DNA from 3 places in the Streptomyces sp. NPDC058758 genome. Region 2 is predicted to be linked to each of the others. Evidence: riboswitches for the same ligand, from Rfam matches in the RefSeq annotation. Region 2 holds a riboswitch; each other region holds the start of a gene.
What was found. Region 2 has a riboswitch for cobalamin ahead of ACFW6A_RS08445 (ribonucleoside-diphosphate reductase subunit alpha). Riboswitches for the same ligand answer to the same signal wherever they lie in the genome.
Positions count from the first base shown of each region.

Region 1: linked by a shared signal. The riboswitch ahead of ACFW6A_RS25135 (energy-coupling factor ABC transporter permease) and the one ahead of ACFW6A_RS08445 (ribonucleoside-diphosphate reductase subunit alpha) in region 2 are both predicted to bind cobalamin.
Region 3: linked by a shared signal. The riboswitch ahead of cobN (cobaltochelatase subunit CobN) and the one ahead of ACFW6A_RS08445 (ribonucleoside-diphosphate reductase subunit alpha) in region 2 are both predicted to bind cobalamin.

Region 1 covers NZ_JBHYPS010000024.1:39,875-47,512, forward strand. Annotated here, with positions in the region: partial or broken gene ACFW6A_RS25115 (hypothetical protein) at 156-446, opposite strand; gene dhaK (dihydroxyacetone kinase subunit DhaK) at 1,036-2,028, shown strand; gene dhaL (dihydroxyacetone kinase subunit DhaL) at 2,036-2,647, shown strand; gene ACFW6A_RS25130 (PTS fructose transporter subunit IIA) at 2,644-3,051, shown strand; cobalamin riboswitch at 3,327-3,549, shown strand; gene ACFW6A_RS25135 (energy-coupling factor ABC transporter permease) at 3,578-4,276, shown strand; gene ACFW6A_RS25140 (energy-coupling factor ABC transporter substrate-binding protein) at 4,273-4,632, shown strand; gene cbiQ (cobalt ECF transporter T component CbiQ) at 4,639-5,388, shown strand; gene ACFW6A_RS25150 (ATP-binding cassette domain-containing protein) at 5,385-6,227, shown strand; gene ACFW6A_RS25155 (hypothetical protein) at 6,372-6,512, opposite strand; gene ACFW6A_RS25160 (NADPH-dependent 2,4-dienoyl-CoA reductase) at 6,653-7,638, shown strand, end outside.
Region 2 covers NZ_JBHYPS010000005.1:34,781-42,418, forward strand. Annotated here, with positions in the region: gene ACFW6A_RS08430 (hypothetical protein) at 1-453, shown strand, start outside; gene def (peptide deformylase) at 520-1,170, shown strand; gene ACFW6A_RS08440 (ribonucleotide-diphosphate reductase subunit beta) at 1,241-2,257, opposite strand; gene ACFW6A_RS08445 (ribonucleoside-diphosphate reductase subunit alpha) at 2,257-4,635, opposite strand; cobalamin riboswitch at 4,767-4,925, opposite strand; gene ACFW6A_RS08450 (GNAT family N-acetyltransferase) at 4,976-5,479, opposite strand; gene mctP (monocarboxylate uptake permease MctP) at 5,563-7,167, opposite strand; gene ACFW6A_RS08460 (DUF3311 domain-containing protein) at 7,164-7,427, opposite strand; gene ACFW6A_RS08465 (GntR family transcriptional regulator) at 7,628-7,638, opposite strand, start outside.
Region 3 covers NZ_JBHYPS010000002.1:388,843-396,480, reverse strand. Annotated here, with positions in the region: gene ACFW6A_RS04645 (ABC-F family ATP-binding cassette domain-containing protein) at 1-127, shown strand, start outside; gene cobN (cobaltochelatase subunit CobN) at 124-3,738, opposite strand; cobalamin riboswitch at 3,777-3,911, opposite strand; gene ACFW6A_RS04635 (cobalamin biosynthesis protein CobG) at 3,991-5,223, shown strand; gene ACFW6A_RS04630 (precorrin-8X methylmutase) at 5,226-5,861, shown strand; gene ACFW6A_RS04625 (precorrin-2 C(20)-methyltransferase) at 5,858-7,351, shown strand; gene ACFW6A_RS04620 (serine hydrolase) at 7,356-7,638, opposite strand, start outside.

The DNA.
Region 1 (7,638 bases), on a different contig from region 2:
GCGGCCGCGTCCCTTCGCACAGGCGGAATGCGTCGTTCTGGCGTACAAGCGGGGTCTCCTCGGTGGTGCGGGGGTGGGTGGGCGGGTGGAGAGGGGTGTGCGGCGGACGGCGTGGGCTCGCCCACTCGGGCCGGGGGCGGCGGGGGTCACACGGTGGCAGCGGCCCGGTGGCTGCCGGCGGCGCGCAGGGCGGTGCGGGCGTCGTCGAGCGGGGTGCCGGTCCGGACCCGGGTGACGGAGTGGAGGGCGGTGCGGGGGAAGGGCCGGTCGCGGTCGGCGACGCCGAGAGGGTCCTTGACGCGTATGGAGCCGAGGACGGCCCCGGCGGGGCCGGTGACCGGGAAGCGGGAGCAGCCGGCGCGGGCCGCCGTCCGTTCCGGCCCGGCCGGGGCGATCCGGTGGCCCACGGCGACCATCCGCGCGGCGGGGACGCCCCTCTCGCCGATCAGCATGTGCGCGTACGTCGCCGGGGTCGGGGCGAGCGCGAGAAGGAGCACCTCGGTCACCGTGCCACCCCCGCCCCCGGCTCGACGCGTCAGGACAGGCGGTGGCACGGCTCGTACTGGGAGGCTCACCCATTGCGGGTCGCTCGCTCCTTCTCGTCCTGGGTGGGGATCCGGGCGGGATCGGGCCGGCGGAGACACGGCCTTCTACAACACTGTAAAGGAAAGGCAATCCCCGGATCGAGAGCGAACAGGCCGCCGCCGCGGAAAGCGACGCGGGACACCTGCCCCGGGCCGTGGAGTGCCGCCGGCCGCCGGCCCGGGGCAGGCCCCCGGGCCCCCTCCGCCGCCACCCGGCGGGTTCACCCCTTGCCGGACGCCGGCATTTCCCCGTGCCGCACCCCCGCAAAGCCCACCTGCCCGGCATCGGACTGATCTATCGTCAGGAAGGTCGGCGCCGACTCGGCGGCAGTACCGCGCGGCACCACCCCTCCACACCGGCGACCGTAAAGATCCACAATCCGCCTTACCCATCCTGACCTGCGAAGACCCTGCCCAGCAGCTTGGCTGCCAGTCCCACCAGGAGGTACCCGTGAGGATGCTGATCAACGTGCCCGAGACCGTCGTCGCCGACGGGTTGCGGGGGCTCGCCGCCGCTCATCCCGAGTTGGTCGTGGACGTGGAGCGGCGGGTGGTGGTGCGGCGGGACGCGCCGGTGGCGGGGAAGGTGGCGCTGGTCTCGGGGGGCGGGTCCGGGCACGAGCCGCTGCACGCCGGGTTCGTGGGGCCGGGGATGCTCGACGGGGCGTGCCCCGGGGAGGTCTTCACGTCGCCCGTGCCCGATCAGGTGGTGCGGGCCGCTGCCGCCGTGGACAGCGGGGCGGGGGTGCTGTTCGTGGTGAAGAACTACACGGGGGACGTGCTGAACTTCGAGATGGCGGCCGAGCTCGCCGAGGACGAGGGCATCCAGGTCGCCAAGGTGCTCGTCGACGACGACGTGGCCGTGACGGACAGCCTGTACACGGCGGGGCGGCGCGGGACCGGGGCCACGCTCTTCGTGGAGAAGCTGGCCGGGGCGGCGGCGGACGAGGGCGCGCCGCTGGAGCGGGTGGAGGCGCTGGCGCGGCGGGTGGTCGCGCGGTCGCGGTCGTTCGGCGTGGCGCTGAGCGCCTGCTCCACGCCGGCGAAGGGCGGTCCGACCTTCGACCTGCCGCCGGGCCAGCTGGAGCTGGGCATCGGGATCCACGGCGAGCCGGGGCGGGAGCGGCGCGGGATGATGACCGCCGGGGAGATCGCCGAGGTCGCCGTCGACGCCGTCCTGGACGACCTGCGGCCGTCGGACCCGGTGCTGCTGCTGGTGAACGGGATGGGCGGGACGCCGCTCCTGGAGCTGTACGGCTTCAACGCGGAGGTGCGGCGCGTGCTGGACGCCCGGCGGGTGCCGGTGGCGCGCACGCTGGTCGGGAACTACGTGACCTCGCTCGACATGGCGGGCTGCTCGGTGACCGTGTGCGCGGCCGACGAGGAACTGCTGCGGCTGTGGGACGCGCCGGTGGCGACCCCCGCCCTGCGCTGGGGCCGGTGAGCGGGCGATGACGGGGACGGCGTACGGGGCCGCCTTCGCGGTCCGGTGGATGGAGACGGTGGCGGCGGCGGTCGCGCGGGAGGCCGACCGGCTCACCGAGCTGGACTCCGCGATCGGCGACGCGGACCACGGGGCCAATCTCAAGCGCGGGTTCGCCGCCGTGGCCGAGGCCCTGGCGAAGGAGCCGCCCGCGACGCCGGGCGCGGTCCTCGTGACCGCCGGACGGCTGCTGATCTCGACCGTGGGCGGTGCCTCCGGGCCGCTGTACGGGACGCTGCTGCGGCGGGCCGGGAAGGCGCTCGGGGAGGCCGGGGAGGTCTCGCGGGCGGAGCTGGCGGACGCGCTGGCCGCCGGGGTCGCGGCGGTCGGGCAGCTCGGCGGGGCGGTGCCGGGCGACAAGACGATGCTGGACGCGCTGACGCCGGCGGTGGAGGCGCTGCGCGAGTCCTTCGCCGCCGCGCGGTCCGCGGCGGAGGCCGGCGCGCTCGCGACCGTGCCGCTGCGGGCCCGCAAGGGCCGGGCCAGCTACCTCGGCGAGCGGTCGGTGGGGCACCAGGACCCGGGGGCGACGTCCTCGGCACTGCTGTTCGCCGCCCTGGAGGAGGTGGCGGCCGGATGAGCGGCGGCAGGGTCGGGATCGTCCTGGTCTCGCACAGCGCGGCCGTCGCCGGCGCCGTCGCGGAGCTGGCCCGCGGGCTCGCGGGCGGCGGGGACCTCGCGCCGGTCGCGGCGGCCGGCGGCGCCCCCGACGGCGGTCTCGGTACGAGCTCCGAGCTGATCGCCGCGGCGGCGGAGGCCGTCGACGCGGGCGCCGGGGTGGCCCTCCTGGTGGACCTGGGCAGCGCGGTCCTCACCGTGAAGGCGCTCCTCGCCGAGGGCGACGAACTCCCGGAGGGGGCGCGGCTCGTGGACGCCCCCTTCGTGGAGGGCGCGGTGGCCGCCCTGGTGACGGCGAGCGCCGGCGGCGACCTCGACGCGGTCGCCGCCGCGGCCTCGGAGGCGTACGACTACCGCAAGGTCTGAGCCTCCCGGTCCCGGGGCGTACGACTGCCGCACGGCCTCAGCCTCCTCCACCTGGAGGCATGCGGTCACCGCACGATCCGACCTTCCCGGCTCCGGAGACGTGCGGCCACCGCACGGCCTGGCCCTCCCGGCCCCGGGGGCGTACGACCGCCGGGAGATCCGGTCTCCGTCCCGTCCCGTCCCGTCCGTCCCGTCACGTGCCCACCGGAGCGGGGGCGTGGCGGCGGTGGCGGCCCGCCGGGGCCGGCGGCGCTCCGGAGCGCGAGTGACCGACCCCGCATTGTGATGAAGCAGGTCAACCCACTAATGTCACAGGGCCTTGGTGTTCGGGAAACCGGTGCAGTACCGGTGCGGCCCTCGCCACTGTGATCGGGAGGTCAGGCTCCGTCCCTCCGGGGAAGCCACTGCTCCGCCGCGGGAGACCGTCGTGGGGTGGGAAGGCGGAGTCGGACGTCACTACCGTCAGCCAGGAGACCGGCCAGGGCGCGTTGTCCATCCACGAGGTGCTGGAGAGGGTCTCCCGATCATGCATATAGCCGAGGGGTATCTGCCCCCCGTCCATGCGGCCGCCTGGGGCGTCGCATCGGCTCCGTTCGTCGTCCACGGCGTCCGCGCGCTCACCCGCGAGGTGCGCGCCAACCCCGAGTCCACCCTGCTGCTCGGCGCCTCCGGCGCCTTCACGTTCGTCCTCTCCGCGCTCAAACTGCCGTCGGTGACCGGGAGTTGCTCCCACCCGACGGGCACGGGGCTGGGTGCCATCCTGTTCCGGCCGCCGGTCATGGCGGTGCTCGGCACGATCACCCTGCTGTTCCAGGCGCTGCTCCTCGCCCACGGCGGGCTGACCACACTGGGCGCGAACGCCTTCTCGATGGCGATCGTCGGCCCCTGGGCGGGGTACGGGACGTACCTGCTGTTCCGGCGGTCCGGGGCGCCGCTCATGGTCGGCGTCTTCTTCGGCGCGTTCGTCGCCGACCTCTCCACCTACTGCGTGACCAGCGTCCAGCTGGCCCTCGCGTTCCCCGACCCGGGCAGCGGGGTGGCGGGCTCGCTCGCGAAGTTCGGCGGGATCTTCGCGGTGACGCAGATCCCGCTCGCGGTCAGCGAGGGCCTGCTGACGGTCCTGGTGATGCGGCTGCTCACGCAGTCCAGCAAGGGGGAGCTGCTGCGGCTGGGCGTGCTCGCCCGGCCGAAGGCGGCCGAGCGGCGCGAGGAGGCGGCGGCGTGACCAGCCGGAACGCGAAGATCAACGGCCTGCTGCTCCTGCTGGTGGCCGCGCTGGCCGTGCTGCCGCTGGCGCTCGGTCTCGGCGACCACAAGGAGGAGCCGTTCACCGGTGCCGACGGGGAGGCCGAGACCGCGATCACCGAGATCGAGCCGGACTACGAGCCCTGGTTCTCGCCCCTGTACGAGCCGCCGTCCGGCGAGATCGAGTCGGCGCTGTTCTCGCTCCAGGCGGCGCTCGGGGCCGGCTTCCTCGCCTACTACTTCGGGCTGCGGCGCGGCCGGCGGCAGGGCGAGGAGCGGGCCGCGGCCCGTGTGGAGGGCGGCGCGGCCGCCCCGGACGCGGACAAGGACGCGTAGCCGCCGATGCTGCCGATCGACGCGGCGGCGCACAGCAGTCGCTGGCGCCGCCGCCATCCGGCGGAGAAGGCCGTGCTCGGTTTCGGCCTGACGCTGTGCGCGGTGTGCCTGCCGCCGTGGCCGGGGGCGCTCCTGGTCGCCGCGGCGACCCTCGCCGTGCTGCTCGGTCCGGCCGGCGTGCCCGGCCGGCAGCTGTGGCGGGCCTTCCGGATCCCGCTGGGCTTCTGCGTCACGGGGGCCGTTCCGCTGCTCTTCGCGGTGGGCGGGTCCGGCGGTGCCGTGGCCTGGGCGCCGGACGGTCCGGTCCACGCCGGGGAGCTGCTGCTGCGGACGGCGTCGGCCTCGCTGGGCGTGCTGCTGTTCGCCTTCACCACGCCGGTGTCGGACGTGCTGCCGCGGCTGGTGCGGGCCGGGGTGCCGGCGCCGGTGGTGGACGTGGCCCTGGTGATGTACCGGATCGTGTTCCTGCTGCTCGACGCGCAGGGCAAGGTGCGGCAGGCGCAGGCGGCGCGGCTCGGGGCGACGACCCGGGCCGCGGTGTGGCGCTCGATGGCCGGCCTCGGCGCGACCTCGTTCGTGCGGGCCTTCGACCGGGCGCAGCGGCTCCAGACCGGACTCGCCGGGCGCGGTTACGACGGCACCCTGCGGGTCCTGCTGCCCGAGGCGCCCGTCTCCCGCCCCTTCCTCGCGGCGACGGGCGGCCTCCTCGCGGGGCTCGTCGCCCTCACCCTCGTACTGGAAAGGCTTCTGCCATGACGACCCCCCACCCGGTCGTGGAGCTGGTCGGCGCGGGTTTCGCGTACGAGGACGGGCCCGCCGTCCTCACGGACGTCTCCTTCGCCGTGCGCGAAGGGCGGGCGGTCGCGCTGCTCGGGCGCAACGGCGGCGGGAAGACGACCCTGCTGCGGCTGCTGAGCGGCGGGCTGCGGTGCGCCGGCGGGGCGCTGCTCCTGGACGGGACGGAGGTGGCGTACGACCGGAAGGGGCTGACCCGGCTGCGGACCTCGGTGCAGCTGGTGGTGCAGGACCCGGACGACCAGCTGTTCGCCGCCTCGGTGGCGCAGGACGTGTCCTTCGGGCCGATGAACCTGGGGCTGCCGGAGGACGAGGTGCGGCTCCGGGTGGCGGAGGCGCTGGCGGCGCTGGACATCACGGCGCTGGCGGACCGGCCGACGCACCTGCTGTCCTACGGGCAGCGCAAGCGGGCGGCGATCGCGGGGGCGGTGGCGATGCGCCCCCGGGTCCTGATCATGGACGAGCCGACGGCGGGCCTCGACCCGCACGGGCAGGAGCGGCTCCTGGAGACCCTGGACGGGCTGCGGGCCGCGGGGACGACGGTGGTCATGGCCACGCACGACGTGGACCTGGCGCTGCGCTGGGCCGACGAGGCCGCCGTCCTCTCCCCCGACGGGCTGCGCACCGGCCCTGCGGCCGAGCTGCTGGCGGACGACGCCCTGCTCGACGCGGCGCGGCTGCGCAGGCCGTGGGCGGTGTCGGTCGGGCGGCTGCTGCACGCGCGGGGGCTGCTGCCGGAGGGCGTGCCGGGGCCGCGGACGGCGGAGGACCTGGACGCGCTGCTGGACCGGGTGGGCTGAGCGGGCGGGCCGCCGACGGCGGCGGCGTTCAGTCGGCGGCGGCGGCGTTCAGTCGGCGGCGGCGGCGTTCAGTCGGCGGCGGCGGCGGCGTTCAGTCGTCGTCGGCGGCGGCGGCGTTCAGTCGGCGGCGGCGGACGGCGGCGTTCAGTCGGCGGCGGCGGACGGGGCGGGGAGGCGGAAGCGTTCGACGTCGGGCCGGCGGAAGGCGTGCGCGTACGGCTCGGCGAAGGCGACGTGCCGGAAGTCCACGAAGGCGCCGGACCCGTGCGTGAGCGTCTCTTTCACGCCTCTCGGCGCGGGCACGCCGCACCCCCGCTTCTACCGAGTAGTAACCATCACACCCCGATCCTTCTGCAACTAGTTGCATAAGGGTGCTCGGGTCGCCTACAACAGGATCCGACGATCCCTGCGCGAGGAGGCGCCCCGTGACCGCCACGACCCCGTACCCGCACCTGCTCAGCCCGCTCGACCTGGGCTTCACCACCCTGCCCAACCGGGTGGTCATGGGCTCGATGCACGTCGGCCTGGAGGAGACCGAGCACGGCTTCGAGCGGATGGCCGCCTTCTACGCCGAGCGGGCGCGCGGCGGCGCGGGCCTCATCGTCACCGGCGGCATCGCGCCCAACGAGGCCGGCCGGCCGTGGGACGGCGGCGCCAAGCTGACCACCGCCGAGGAGGCCGCCGAGCACCGGCTGATCACCGACGCCGTGCACGCCGAGGGCGGCCGGATCGCGATGCAGATCCTGCACTTCGGGCGGTACGCCTACCACCCCGCGCTGGTGGCGCCGAGCGCGATCCAGGCGCCCATCAGCCCCTTCGTGCCCAACGAGCTGACCGACGCCGAGGTCGAGCAGACCGTCGAGGACTACGCCCGCTGCGCCGAACTCGCCCGCGAGGCCGGCTACGACGGCGTCGAGGTGATGGGCTCCGAGGGCTACCTCATCAACGAGTTCATCGCCGCCGCCACCAACCACCGCACCGACCGCTGGGGCGGCTCCTACGAGAACCGGGTCCGCTTCCCGCTGGAGATCGTCCGCCGGATCCGCGAGCGGGTCGGCACCGACTTCATCATCGTCTACCGGCTCTCCATGCTGGACCTCGTCCCCGGCGGCTCCACCCTGGAGGAGGTCGTCGCGCTCGCCAAGGAGATCGAGGCGGCCGGCGCCACGATCATCAACACCGGCATCGGCTGGCACGAGGCCCGCATCCCCACCATCGCCACCTCCGTGCCGCGCGGCGCCTACACCTGGGTGACGAAGAAGCTGATGGGCGCGGTGTCCGTGCCGCTCGTCACCAGCAACCGCATCAACACCCCCGAGGTCGCCGAGGAGATCCTGGCCGACGGCCGCGCCGACCTCGTCTCGCTCGCCCGGCCCTTCCTCGCCGACCCCGCCTTCGTGAACAAGGCCGC
Region 2 (7,638 bases):
GACGGCGTGCCGAACGGCGAGCGCACCACCAGCGCCGGCCCCTCCTACCCGGTCTTCGACGAGATCGAGCTGTGGGCGCCGTCGCCCGTCCCCACCTGGGTGGTCCTCCTGGAGGCCGCCACCGAGGACGACCGGGACGCCCTGGAGCAGCTCGCCGCCGAGGCGGGCTTCGCCGCCGAGGACTGGTCCTCGTCGGTACGGCTCCTGTGCCGGGCCTGCTCCGAGTCGACCATGCCCAGCGCCGAGGGCGAGGGCGACCACGTCGACCCGCACGACCACAGCGAGCCCGGCCACCCCGGACCGCTCGGCCACCGCTCGCCCGGCGAGCTGTGGGTCCCCGAGCGCGAGTGCGGCATCGCCGCCCCGGCGGACCTGGTGCGCGGGCTCCTCGACGGCTGGGTCGCGGACAGCCCGGACAGCCGCGAATGGCGCGATCTCGAAGAGGTCTGCTGAGCCTTCCGCCCCGGCCCCGTAGGCTGTCCCCGACGGAATCGGGTTTTCAGGAAGGCGCGGCGGCACATGGCGCAGCAGGAGTCGGGCGAGCGGATCTTCACGGGCTACGCCCTGGACGACGACGGCTACATCGTGGACACGGAGCAGTGCGAGGAGCGTGAGCTCGCGCACCGCGAGCGGGGCACCTCCCGGCCCATCACGGTCGTCGGCAACCCGGTGCTGCACCACGAGTGCGAGGACGTCACCGAGTTCGGCCCCGAACTGGCCGCCCTGGTCGACGACATGTTCGCCAGCCAGAAGACCGCCGAGGGCGTCGGCCTCGCCGCCAACCAGATCGGCGTCGGCCTCAAGGTCTTCGTCTACGACTGCCCCGACGACGAGGGCGTCCGCCACACCGGCCACGTGGTCAACCCGGTGCTCCAGGAGCTGCCGGCCGACCGCCGCCACCTCGACGACTCCAACGAGGGCTGCCTCTCGGTCCCCACCGCCTACGCGGAGCTGGCCCGCCCGGACTTCGCCGAGGTCCACGGCCAGGACCTCCTCGGCAACCCCATCAAGGTCCGCGGCACCGGCTACTTCGCCCGCTGCCTCCAGCACGAGACGGACCACCTCTACGGCTTCCTCTACATCGACAAGCTCTCCAAGCGCGACCGCAAGGACGCCCTGCGCCAGATGGAAGAGGGCACCCCGCGCTACCCGGTCGTCCCCAACGACTGACGCGCCCCGCACGCACGCCGAAGGGCCCCGCGCTCCACGAGCGCGGGGCCCTCTCGCGTGTCCGGACGGACTAGAAGTCCTCGTCCAGGTCGACCGTGCCCTCGACCGCCACCTGGTAGGCGGACGGGCGGCGCTCGAAGAAGTTGGTCAGTTCCTGGACGCCCTGGAGCTCCATGAAGCCGAAGGGGTTCTCGGAGCCGTAGACCGGCGGGAAGCCGAGGCGGACCAGGCGCTGGTCGGCGACGCACTGGAGGTACGCGCGCATCGACTCGGTGTTCATGCCCGGCAGACCGTCGCCGCACAGGTCGCGGCCGAACTGGAGCTCCGCCTCGACGGCCTCCTTCAGCATGTCCGTGACCTGCTGCCGGAGGGCGTCGTCGAAGAGCTCCGGCTCCTCCTTGCGGACCGTGTCCACGACCTCGAAGGCGAAGTTCATGTGCATGGTCTCGTCGCGGAACACCCAGTTGGTGCCGGTCGCCAGGCCGTGCAGCAGGCCGCGGGAGCGGAACCAGTAGACGTACGCGAAGGCGCCGTAGAAGAAGAGGCCCTCGATGCAGGCGGCGAAGCAGATCAGGTTGAGCAGGAAGCGACGGCGGTCCGCCTGCGTCTCCAGGCGGTCGATCTTCTCCACCGAGTCCATCCACGTGAAGCAGAACTGCGCCTTCTCGCGGATGGAGGGGATGTTCTCGACGGCGGCGAACGCGGCCGCCCGGTCGTCCGGGTCGGGGAGGTAGGTGTCCAGGAGGGTCAGGTAGAACTGGACGTGGACGGCCTCCTCGAAGAGCTGGCGGCTCAGGTAGAGCCGCGCCTCCGGGGAGTTGATGTGCTTGTAGAGCGTCAGCACCAGGTTGTTGGCCACGATCGAGTCGCCCGTCGCGAAGAACGCGACCAGCCGGCCGATCATGTGCTGCTCGCCGGGGGTGAGCCTGGCGAGGTCGGCGACGTCCGAGTGGAGGTCGACCTCCTCGACGGTCCAGGTGTTCTTGATGGCGTCCCGGTAGCGCTCGTAGAAGTCCGGGTAGCGCATCGGGCGGAGGGTGAGCTCGAAGCCCGGGTCGAGGAGGTTCTTGTTCTCGGTGGAGCTCATTACTGGCAGGCCTCGCAGGACTCGGGGTTTTCCAGGGAGCAGGCGATCGCGTCGGCGTCGGTGGCCGCCTGCTGGACGGGGAGGGGGGCGGCGGCCGTCGTCGACGCCCGGGCCGCGCGGGCGATCCGGGTCGCCGGGCGGGAGCGCAGGTAGTACGTCGTCTTCAGGCCCTGCTTCCAGGCGTACGCGTACATCGACGACAGCTTGCCGATCGTCGGCGTCTCCATGAACAGGTTCAGCGACTGCGACTGGTCCAGGAAGGGGGTGCGGGCGGCCGCCATGTCGATGAGGCCGCGCTGCGGGATCTCCCAGGCCGTGCGGTACAGCTCGCGCACCTCGGCGGGGACCCAGCCGAAGCCGGCCACCGAGCCGTTGGCGTCGCGCAGCGCCTCGCGGGTCTGCGCGTCCCACACGCCGAGCCGCTTCAGCTCGTCGACCAGGTACGAGTTGACCTGGAGGAACTCGCCGGAGAGCGTCTCGCGCTTGAAGAGGTTGGAGACCTGCGGCTCGATGCACTCGTAGACGCCGGCGATCGAGGCGATCGTCGCGGTCGGCGCGATGGCGAGGAGGAGGCTGTTGCGCATGCCGGTCGACGCGATCCGCTCGCGCAGCGCCGCCCAGCGCTCCGGCCAGTTCAGCTCGACGCCGTAGTGGTCGGGGTGCAGCACGCCCCGGGCGGTACGGGTCTGCTCCCAGGCCGGCAGCGGGCCGCTGCGCTCGGCGAGGTCGGCGGACGCCTCGTACGCGGCGAGCATGATCCGCTCGGCGATCCGGGTGGAGAGCGCCCGCGCCTCAGCCGAGTCGAAGGGCAGCCGCAGCTTGAAGAAGACGTCCTGGAGGCCCATCGCGCCCAGGCCCACCGGCCGCCACTTCGCGTTGGAGCGGCCGGCCTGCTCGGTCGGGTAGAAGTTGATGTCGACGACCCGGTCGAGGAAGGTGACGGCGGTGCGGACGGTCGCGTCGAGCCGCTCCCAGTCGATGTCGCCGTCGGCCACGAACGCGCCGAGGTTGACCGAGCCGAGGTTGCAGACGGCGGTCTCGCCGTCGTTCGTGACCTCGATGATCTCGGTGCACAGGTTGGAGGAGTGGACGACCGTGCCGGGCTCGGCGGTCTGGTTGGCCGTGCGGTTCGAGGCGTCCTTGAAGGTCATCCAGCCGTTGCCGGTCTGCGCCAGCGTCCGCATCATCCGGCCGTACAGGTCGCGGGCCGGCATGGTCCGGCGGGCCAGGCCCTTCGCCTCGGCGGCGCGGTAGGCCGCGTCGAACTCCTCGCCCCACAGGTCGACCAGCTCGGGCACGTCGGCGGGGGAGAAGAGCGACCACTCGGCGTCGGCGTCGACCCGGCGCATGAACTCGTCCGGGATCCAGTGGGCGAGGTTCAGGTTGTGGGTGCGGCGGGCGTCCTCGCCGGTGTTGTCGCGGAGCTCCAGGAACTCCTCGATGTCCGCGTGCCAGGTCTCCAGGTAGACGGCGGCGGCGCCCTTGCGGCGGCCGCCCTGGTTCACGGCGGCGACCGAGGCGTCCAGCGTCTTGAGGAATGGCACGATGCCGTTGGAGTGCCCGTTGGTGCCGCGGATCAGCGAACCGCGCGAGCGGATCCGGGAGTACGACAGGCCGATGCCGCCCGCGTGCTTCGACAGCCGCGCCACCTGGTGGTAGCGGTCGTAGATCGAGTCCAGCTCGTCCTGCGGGGAGTCCAGCAGGTAGCAGGAGGACATCTGCGGGTGGCGGGTGCCGGAGTTGAAGAGCGTGGGGGAGGAGGGCAGGTAGTCGAGCCGGCTCATCAGCCCGTACAGCGCCGCGACCTCGTCGAGCGCGCGCGTCGAGTCGTCCTCGGCGAGGCCGGCGGCGACGCGGAGCATGAAGTGCTGCGGGGTCTCGATCACCTTGCGGGTGATCGGGTGGCGCAGCAGGTAGCGGGAGTAGAGCGTCCGCAGGCCGAAGTAGCCGAAGCGGTCGTCGGCGGCCGGGTCGACCAGCGCGTCGAGCCGGTCCGCGTGCAGGGCCGTGAAGGCCGCGGTGCGGTCGGCGATCAGGCCCTCGCGGTGGCCGGTGGCGACGGAGGCGGAGAAGGAGACCGCGCCCTGCGAGACCGCCTCGTCGGCGATGGTCAGGGTCAGGAGGCGGGCGGCGAGCCGGGAGTAGGCGGGGTCCTCGGAGATGAGCCCGGCCGCGGCCTCGGTGGCCAGTTCGCGCAGCTCCGCCTCGTCCGAACCGGCGTGCCGGCCGCGCAGCGCGGCGGCGGCGACCCGTCCGGGGTCGGTGTCGGTGAGGTCGGCGGTGAGGTCGGTCAGGGTCCGCAGCAGTACGGTCCCGGGGCCGTCGCTCTCGCTCGCGGCGGCCTCGGCGGCTGACGGACCCGCAGGCGCGATGGTCACGTGGGGGCTCTCCCTCGCTCGGCCCGGGGCCACGGCGGGGGAGGGGGCGGACGGACAGCCGCACGCGCGGATGCGTCCGCGTCCACCGGCCCATTCCGCGAGGCCCGGACGTCTTCGGCACCCGGAACGGACGGACCGGGCGCACCGTCGGCAGGTCCTCGGACTCCCTTCGTGGCGAAAGCGCACGAAGTACACCGTTGCGGGACAGTTCCGGATTCGCACCGGATTCCCCTGCGGCGACAGCGAGCACGAGCATACATGTGGGGGGCGCCGATCACGGCACCCCCCATATGTTGTGTCCCTCGCGGGTGTGAGACGGACAGGAGACGGGGGCGGGGGCTCAGAGTTCCAGGGTGAAGGCGAGCAGCGGGGACAGGCCCGGCACCGGGCTCCAGTCCCGCTCGGGCAGCCGCGCGAAGCCCAGCCGCCCGTAGATCCGGTGGGCGGTCGTCATCCGGTCCTGGGTGGAGAGCACCAGCCGCGCGCACCCGTCGAGGGCCCGGGCCCGGTCCACGCAGGCCCGTACCAGCGCCTCGCCGACGCCCCGGCCGCGCGCCGCGTGCGCCACGGCGAGCAGCCGGAACTCGGCCTCGCCCGGGACGGCGATGTCCGCCCACGCGCCGCCGCCCGCCGTGAAGGTGACCGCGCCGAGCAGCGCCCCGTCCTGGTCCGAGGCGACCAGCACCTCCGCCTCGGCGGCCCGCCGGGCGACGTCCTTCATCACCGGCAGGTAGTCGTCGTCCTCGCCGAAGGTGAGGTGCCCGTCGTCGAGGTAGGCACGGGCGGTCAGCTCGCCCACCTCCTCGTACTCCTCCGGCCGTACGGCCCTGATCGTGAAGTCCATGCCCGGCAGTCTGCCCGGCGGACACGGCGAGGGCCCGGGGTTTTCCGCCGCCCCGGGCCCTCGTCCGCGTGCCTGCCGGCGGCTCAGTGGGAGCCGGCGCCGACCTTCGGCAGTTCGGTGCGGACACCGGCGTCGCCGGCGTCGGCCGTGTAGTCCGACGGGGAGGTCTCGTCGACGCCCTCGGGGGCCTTGACGGCCTTGAGGACGAAGGTGAGGACCACCGTCACCGCGACGTTGAGCAGGAAGGCGGTGAGGCCGATGTAGCCGATCTCGCCGATGCCGGGGATCTCGGCGGACGAGCCGGCGAAGTGGGCCTGCTTCGGCGTCGACACGTTGTACGCGGCGATCGTGCCGTACAGCATGCCGACCGCCCAGCCGGCGAGCAGCGCCCAGCGGTGGAACCAGCGGGTGAAGAGGCCGCCGACCAGGGCCGGGAAGGTCTGGAGGATCCAGATGCCGCCGAGGAGCTGGAAGTTGATGGCGACGGTCTTGTCCATGGTGAGGACGAAGACGAGGGCGCCGACCTTCACCAGGAGGGAGACCAGCTTGGAGACCTTGGTCTCCTGCTCGGGGGTCGCCCCGGGCTTGATGAAGTCCTTGTAGATGTTCCGCGTGAAGAGGTTGGCGGCGGCGATCGACATGATCGCGGCCGGGACGAGCGCGCCGATGCCGATGGCGGCGAAGGCCACGCCCGCGAACCAGGCGGGGAACATGTCCTCGAAGAGCTGCGGGATGGCGAGCTGGCCGTTCTGGACCTTGATCCCGGCGGCGATCGCCATGAAGCCGAGCAGCGCGAGCAGGCCCAGCATCAGCGAGTAGAGCGGCAGGATCGTGGTGTTGCGGCGGATGACCTCGCGGCTCTTCGACGACAGGGTCGCCGTGATGGAGTGCGGGTACATGAAGAGCGCGAGCGCGGAGCCGAGCGCCAGCGTCGCGTACGTCCACTGCCCGGCCTCGGCCGGCACGAGCCCGCCCGCCTTGTTGGTGGTGAACTTCTCGTTCGCCGCGTCGAAGATGGCGTCGAAGCCGCCCAGCTTGATCGGGATGTAGATGATCGCCACCGCGATGACGAGGTAGATCAGGGTGTCCTTGACGAAGGCGATGAGCGCGGGGGCGCGCAGGCCCGAGGAGTAGGTGTACGCGGCGAGCACGCCGAAGGCGATGAGCAGCGGCAGGTCCTTGACGAACCAGTGGGTGTTCTCGCCGCCGCCGACGCCCATCACGTCCAGGACGGCCTGGATGCCGACGAGCTGGAGCGCGATGTACGGCATCGTGGCGAGGATGCCGGTGACCGCCACCGCGAGCGACAGGCCCTTGGAGCCGAAGCGGCCGCGGACGAAGTCGGAGGTGGTGACGTAGCCGTGCTTGTGCGAGACCGACCACAGGCGCGGCAGGAAGGTGAAGATGAGCGGGTAGACCAGGATGGTGTACGGGACGGCGAAGAAGCCGGCCGCGCCCGCCGCGTAGATGGCCGCCGGGACGGCGACGAAGGTGTACGCGGTGTAGAGGTCGCCGCCGAGCAGGAACCAGGTGACCCAGGTGCCGAACGAGCGGCCGCCGAGGCCCCATTCGTCGAGGCTGTTCTCGTTCTCCGCCCTGCGCCACTTCGCGGCGAGGAAGCCCATGACCGTGACGGCCAGGAAGAAGAACACGAACACGCAGAGCGCGACGACGTTGACGTCCTTCATCGCTCCTCACCACCCTCACGGACGCGGCGGGCGCGCTGGTCGCGCTGCCAGAGCTTGTACGCGACGACGGTGAGCAGGGTGGAGACCAGCACCCACAGCATCTGGTACCAGTAGAAGAAGGGGATGCCGGCGAGCAGCGGGTCGACCTTCGCGTAGGAGCCCACCCAGAGCATGGCCACGAACGGCGCGATCAGACAGAGCGCGATGACGGCCCTGAGCGGTGTGACGACCGGTTGTTTCCCGGTGGTGCTTTCTGGCATGGCGAAGAAGTCCCCTCACTGATCACCGGCTGGTGCCGACGAAATTTAGGGGACCGTCCACTCCCTGGGAAGCCATGTCCGAATAACGGACTTGTATCGGGCAGGTCTCGACGCCTGCCGGCACCCCGGAGAAAAGACGTGCCCCGACACATCACACGGATGCGCCGGGGCACGGGTTCAGATCGACGGCAGGGCGATTTTCAGCCGTTGG
Region 3 (7,638 bases), on a different contig from region 2:
GATCGAGGCGGCGCTCGCCTCCTACCGGGGCACGCTGGTGGTCGTCAGCCACGACCGGCGGCTGCGGGCGGGCTGGCGGGGCCGCCGCCTCGCGCTGGAACCGGCGGCCCCGGCGACGGCCCGCTAGTCGTCCTCGGACCCCTCGGCGCCTTCGAGGTCGCCCTCCGTCTCCAGGAAGACCCGGCGCAGGGCGGCCAGGGTCTCCGGGTCCGGCTTCTCCCACATGCCGCGCGACTCGGCCTCCAGGAGGCGCTCGGCGATGCCGTGCAGGGCCCAGGGGTTGGCCTCCTTGAGGAAGGCCTGGTTGGTCTCGTCGAGGACGTACTCCTGGGTGAGCTTGTCGTACATCCAGTCGGCGACGACCCCGGTGGTGGCGTCGTAGCCGAAGAGGTAGTCGACGGTCGCCGCCAGCTCGAAGGCGCCCTTGTAGCCGTGGCGGCGCATCGCCTCGATCCAGCGCGGGTTGACCACCCGGGCCCGGAAGACCCGCGAGGTCTCCTCCACCAGCGTCCGGGTGCGGACGGTCTCCGGCCGGGTCGAGTCGCCGATGTACGCCTCGGGGGCGGTGCCGCGCAGCGCGCGGACGGTCGCCACCATGCCGCCGTGGTACTGGAAGTAGTCGTCCGAGTCGGCGATGTCGTGCTCGCGGGTGTCGGTGTTCTTCGCCGCGACCGCGATCCGCTTGTACGCCGTCTCCATCTCGGCGCGCGCCGGGCGCCCTTCGAGCCCGCGCCCGTACGCGTACCCGCCCCACACCGTGTACACCTCGGCGAGGTCGGCGTCGGTGCGCCAGTCCCGCGAGTCGATCAGCTGGAGGATGCCGGCGCCGTAGGTGCCGGGGCGGGAGCCGAAGATGCGGGTGGTGGCGCGGCGTTCGTCGCCGTGCTCGGCGAGGTCGGCCCGGGTGTGGGCGCGGACGTAGTTCTCCGCGTCCGGCTCCTCGAGGCCGGCGACCAGCCGGACGGCGTCGTCGAGGAGGCCGATGACGTGCGGGAACGCGTCCCGGAAGAAGCCGGAGATGCGCAGGGTGACGTCGACGCGCGGGCGGCCCAGCTCGGCGAGCGGGATCGGCTCCAGGCCGTTGACGCGGCGGGACGCCTCGTCCCACAGCGGGCGGACGCCGAGCAGGGCCAGCGCCTCGGCGACGTCGTCGCCGGCGGTGCGCATCGCGCTGGTGCCCCACAGGGAGAGGCCGACGGAGGTGGGCCACGCGCCGTTGTCCGCGCGGTAGCGCTCCAGGAGGGAGTCGGCGAGGGCCTGGCCGGTCTCCCAGGCGAGCCGGGACGGCACGGCCTTGGGGTCGACGGAGTAGAAGTTCCGGCCCGTCGGCAGCACGTTGACCAGGCCGCGGAGCGGGGAACCGGACGGGCCGGCGGGGACGAAGCCGCCGTTCAGGGCGTGCACGGCGTGCGTCAGCTCGTCGGTGGTGGCGGCCAGGCGCGGCACGACCTGCTCGCAGGCGAAGCGGAGCACGGCCCGGACGTCCGGTCCGTGCGCGGCGGCGACCGCCGGAACGGCGTCCGCGGACCAGCCGGCGGCCTCCATGGCCTCGACCAGCTCGCGGGCCTTCGCCTCCGCCTCGTCGGCGGAGGTGCGGGTCGCGGCGGACTCGTCCAGGCCGAGGGCCTCGCGCAGACCGGGCAGTGCCTGGGTGCCGCCCCAGATCTGGCGGGCGCGCAGGACGGACAGGACCAGGTTGACCCGGGCCTCGCCCTCCGGGGCGCCGCCGAGGACGTGCAGGCCGTCGCGGATCTGGGCGTCCTTGACCTCGCACAGCCAGCCGTCGACGTGCAGCAGGAAGTCGTCGAAGCCGTCGTCCTCCGGGCGTTCCTGGAGGCCGAGGTCGTGGTCGAGCCTGGCGGCCTGGATCAGGGTCCAGATCTGGGCGCGGATCGCGGGCAGCTTCGCCGGGTCCATGGAGGAGATCTGCGCGTACTCGTCGAGGAGCTGCTCCAGGCGCGCGATGTCTCCGTAGGAGTCGGCGCGGGCCATCGGCGGCACGAGGTGGTCGACGAGGGTGGCGTGGACGCGGCGCTTGGCCTGGGTGCCCTCGCCGGGGTCGTTGACGAGGAACGGGTAGACGAGCGGCAGGTCGCCGAGGGCGGCGTCGGGGCCGCAGGCGGCGGACAGGCCGGCGTTCTTGCCGGGCAGCCACTCCAGGTTGCCGTGCTTGCCGAGGTGCACCATGGCGTCGGCGCCGAAGCCGCCGTCCTCGGCGCGGGCCGCGATCCAGCGGTAGGCGGCCAGGTAGTGGTGCGATGGCGGGAGGTCGGGGTCGTGGTAGATCGCGATCGGGTTCTCGCCGAAGCCGCGCGGCGGCTGGATGAGGACGAGCAGGTTCCCGCGGCGGAGCGCCGCGAGGACGATGTCGCCCTCGGGGTTGCGGGACCGGTCGAGGAACATCTCGCCGGGCGCCGGGCCCCAGTGCTCCTCCACCTTCTCGCGCAGCTCGGCCGGGAGTTCGGCGTACCAGCGCTTGTAGTCGGCGGCCGGGATGCGGACCGGGTTCTTCGCCAGCTGCTCCTCGGTGAGCCAGTCCTGGTCGTGGCCGCCGGCCTCGATGAGGGCGTAGATCAGCTCGTCGCCGTCGCCGGAGACCAGGCCGGGGAGGTCCTCGGCCGGGCCGAAGTCGTAGCCCTCGGCGATCAGGCGGCGCAGCAGGGCGACGGCGGAGGCGGGGGTGTCGAGGCCGACGGCGTTGCCGATGCGGGAGTGCTTCGTCGGGTACGCGGAGAGGACGAGGGCGAGCTTCTTCTCGGCGTTCGGGATGTGCCGCAGGCGGGCGTGGCGGACGGCGATGCCGGCGACGCGGGCGGCGCGCTCGGCGTCGGCGACGTAGGCGGGCAGGCCGTCGGCGTCGATCTCCTTGAAGGAGAACGGGACGGTGATGAGACGCCCGTCGAACTCGGGCACGGCGACCTGGCTGGCGGCGTCGAGCGGCGACAGGCCCTCGTCGTTCTCCTCCCAGGCGGCGCGGGAGCCGGTGAGGCAGAGGGCCTGGAGGACGGGCACGTCGAGTGCGGCGAGCGCCCCCGCGTCCCACGCCTCCTCGTCCCCGCCGGCCTGCGCGGCGGCCGGCTTGGTGCCGCCGGCGGCGAGGACGGTGGTGACGACGGCGTCGGCGCCGCGCAGCACGGCGAGGAGCTCCTCCTCGGGGGCCCGCAGGGACGCCACGTACAGCGGCAGGGCGCGGGCCCCGGCGTCCTCGATGGCGTCGCAGAGGGCGCCGACGAAGGCGGTGTTCCCGCTCATGTGGTGGGCGCGGTAGTAGAGCACGGCGACCGTCGGGCCGTCCGTGGCCTTCGCGGTGCGCTCCAGCGGGCCCCAGGTGGGGGCGGCGGCCGGGGCCTCGAAGCCGTGGCCGGTGAGCAGCACCGTGTCGGAGAGGAAGCGGGCCAGCTGCTCCAGGTTGGCGGGGCCGCCGTGGGCGAGGTAGGCGTGCGCCTCGGTGGCGACGCCGACCGGCACGGTGGAGGCGGCCATCAGCTGGGCGTCGGGGGCCTGTTCGCCGCTGAGGACGACGACCGGCTTTCCGGTGGCGAGGACCGCGTCGAGGCCCTCCTGCCAGGAGCGGACGCCGCCGAGGAGGCGGACCAGGACCAGGTCGGCGCCGTCGAGGAGGCCGGGGAGGTCGCCGAGCGGGAGCCGGGAGGGGTTGGCGAAGCGGTACTCCACCGGCCCCCCGGCCGCACGGGCGCTGAGCAGGTCGGTGTCGGAGTGCGACAGCAGCAGGAGCATGGCGAGGCTCAGGCCCTTCCTCGGGGTTTCCGCGCCCCGGGTGGTCGTGGTCGGCGGGGAGTTCCTGACTCACCCGGGCCGTCGCCGGCTCGGGCTCACAGTGGCGGGACCGCGCCGGATTCTCACCGGGCTTCCTCCCCGGGGTCCTGGGACCCCATGCCGATCTGCATAGTAGATCCTGGCGTCGGCGGGCCGGAGGGGGCCGGGGAGTCGGCCGGATCACACTCGGTGGCCGCCCGGTTTCCCGTGGGTATGCTCGCCGCCATGCCGCCGACCCCGCCCACCCCGCCCGAACCGGGCGAACCTCGCATACGGGACCGTGGCGACGCGTGCCCGGGGGCGCTCCGGCTGCACGCCGCCGCCGACGGTTTCCTCGCCCGACTCCGCCTGCCCGCAGGACTCTTGACGCAGCGTCAGGCACTGGTGCTGGCCGACGCCGCCGAGGGCCTGGGCGACGGCAGCCTCTCCGTCACCTCGCGCGGCAACGCCGAGCTGCGCGGGCTCCGCGACGGCTGCGACGCCCGCCTCGCCGCCCTCCTCGACGACGCCGGCCTGCTGCCCTCCCCCACCCACGAACGGGTCCGGAACGTCATCGCCTCCCCCGCCGCGGGACTCGACGGACTCGGCCACGCCGACGTGCAGTTGTGGGCCCGCGCCCTGGACGCGGCGCTCTGCGCCGAACCCCGCGCGGCGGCCCTCTCCGGCCGCTTCCTCTTCGTCCTCGACGACGGCCGCGGCGACGTCGCCGGACTCGGCGGCGATGTGACCTTGATCGCAGCCCCGGACGGCGCCGCCCTCCTGGAGACCGGCTCCGGGACCTTCCGGCTGCCCGCCGCCGACGCCGCCCGGGCCGCGCTCGCCTGCGCCCTCGCCTTCCTGGACGCCGCCGGAGCCGCGGGCACCGGCGCCTGGCGCCCGCGCGAGCTTCCGCCCGGGCACCTCCCGGACTGGGCCGGCGCCCTGGCCCGGGCGGCGATCGCCGCGGAGCCCGTACCCCCGTTCTCCTCCCCGGGGACCCCGCCGCCCGCGCCCGGCCCGCTCGGCGACCGCGCCCTGCACGTCCTCGCCCCGCTCGGCCGGCTCACCGCCGGCCGGCTGCGGGCGCTCGCCGACGGAGCCGCCGAGCTGCGGCTCACGCCGTGGCGCGGGGTGGTCGCCGTCGGCACCGACGGGTCCGCGCTCCCCGCGCTGGCGACGGCCGGCCTGATCACCGACCCGGACGCCCCCGGCGCCGGCGTCACCGCCTGCACCGGCCTGCCCGGCTGCGCCAAGTCCCTCGCCGACGTCCGGGCCGACGCGGCGCGCGCCCCCGGCGGCCCGCTGCCCGTGCACTACTCCGGCTGCGAGCGCCGCTGCGGCCATCCGCACGGCACCTGGATCGAGGTCACCGCCCGGGACTCCGGCACCTATCTGCTGGACGGCGCGCCCGTCCCCCGCACCGCCCTGGCCGAAGCCGTGGCGGCGGCCCGTACGAGAAAGAGCTGAGGATGTACGAGTACGAGAAAGACGGCGCCGAGATCTACCGCCGCTCCTTCGCCACGATCCGCGCCGAGGCGGACCTCTCGGGGATGCCCGACGACGTCGCCACGGTCGCCGTCCGCATGATCCACGCCTGCGGCATGACGGACCTCGTCCGGGACATCGCGTACTCCCCCGGGGTCGTCGCGCGCGCCCGCGCCGCGCTCCGGGCCGGCGCCCCGATCCTCTGCGACGCGCAGATGGTCGCCTCCGGCGTCACCCGCAAGCGGCTGCCCGCCGACAACGACGTGCTGTGCGCGCTCTCCGACCCGGCCGTCCCCGCCCTCGCCGCCGAGCTGGGCACCACCCGCTCCGCCGCCGCCCTCGAACTGTGGCGGGACCGCCTCGAAGGCTCCGTCGTCGCCATCGGCAACGCCCCCACCGCCCTCTTCCACCTCCTGGAGATGATCGCGAAGGGCGCGCCGAAGCCGGCCGCCGTCCTCGGCATCCCCGTCGGCTTCATCGGCGCCGCCGAGTCCAAGGACGCCCTCGCCGCCAACGGCCTCGGCCTCGACTACCTGGTGGTCCGCGGCCGGCGCGGCGGCAGCGCCATGACCGCCGCCGCCCTCAACGCCCTCGCGCACGAACCGGAGATCCAGGCATGAGCACCCCGACCGGAAAGCTGTACGGCGTCGGGCTCGGCCCCGGCGACCCGCACCTCCTCACCCTCGCCGCCGTGAAGGCCATCGCCGAGGCCGACGTGATCGCCTACCACTCGGCCCGCCACGGCCGCTCGATAGCGCGCTCCATCGCCGCCGGGCACCTGCGCGAGGACCACATCGAGGAGCGGCTGATGTACCCGCTCACCGTGGAGACCACCGACCACCCCGGCGGCTACCGGGGCGCGCTCGACGACTTCTACGAGGAGGCCGCGGCCCGGCTCGCCGCCCACCTCGACGCGGGCCGCACGGTCGCCGTCCTCGCCGAGGGCGACCCGCTCTTCTACGGCTCCTACCAGCACATGCACAAGCGGCTCGCCGACCGGTACGACACCACCGTCATCCCCGGCGTCACCTCCGTCAGCGCGGCCGCCGCCCGGCTCGGCGAGCCGCTGTGCGAGGCCGAGGAGGTCCTGACGATCATCCCCGGCACCCTGCCGGAGGACGAGCTCGCGGCCCGCCTCGCGGGCACCGACTCGGCGGTCGTGATGAAGCTCGGCCGCACCTTCCCGACCGTGCGGCGCGCCCTGGAGCGGTCCGGCCGGCTGGAGGACGCCCGGTACGTGGAGCGCGCCTTCATGGCCGGCGAGCGCACCGACCGCCTCGCCGACGTGGACCCGGAGACGGTCCCTTACTTCTCCGTCGCCGTGCTCCCCTCCCGCATCGACCGGGCCAATCCCGTACGGGAACGCGGCGAGGTCACCGTCGTCGGCACCGGCCCCGCCGGCGCCCCCTGGCTGACCCCCGAGTCGCGCGGCGCCCTCGTCAACGCCGACGTGCTCGTCGGCTACACCACCTACCTCGACCGGGTGCCGGTGCTGCGCCCCGGCCAGATCCGGCACGGCTCCGACAACAAGGTCGAGTCGGAGCGCGCCGAGTTCGCCCTCGACCTGGCCCGCCGCGGGCACCGGGTCGCGGTCGTCTCCGGCGGCGACCCGGGCGTCTTCGCCATGGCCACCGCCGTCCTGGAGGTCGCCTGCGAGCCGGAGTACGCGGACGTGCCCGTACGGGTCCTCCCGGGGGTGACCGCCGCCAACGCGGCCGCCGCCGCCGCGGGCGCCCCGCTCGGCCACGACTACGCCACGATCTCGCTCTCCGACCGGCTCAAGCCCTGGGAGGTCATCGCGGACCGGCTGCGCGCCGCCGCCGGGGCCGACCTCGTGCTCGCCCTCTACAACCCCGGCTCGAAGTCCCGCACCCACCAGGTGGCCGCCGCCCGCGACCTCCTCCTGGAGCTCCGCTCGCCCGACACCCCGGTGGTCGTCGCCCGTGACGTCGGCGGCCCGGAGCAGTCGGTGCGCGTCCTCACCCTCAAGACCCTGGACCCGTCCGAGGTCGACATGCGGACCCTGCTGCTCGTCGGCTCCTCGCAGACGCGGGCGGTCGAGCGGGGCGACGGCCGCACGATCGCCTGGACCCCGAGGCGGTACGGCTGACGGCCTAGTTCCGGGTGAAGGTGCCGAGTCCTTCGCCGTCCAGGTACTCGACGGTGAAGGACTTCCCGTCCGCGGCGAAGGTGACGCCGGTGCGGCCGACGGCGTTCTCGCCGCGGGTCTCGAAGCTGAACACGTCGCCGTCGTAGTGCGCGAGGCGGTACTCCTGCGGTTCCGGTCCCAGCCGGAGGGTGAGGGCGCCGTCCTCGCCGGCCACGACCTCCGCGCGGCCGTAGTAGGCGCTGCGGTACGCGCCGGTGTAGGCGTCGGCGTCCTTCGCGGGCGCGGCG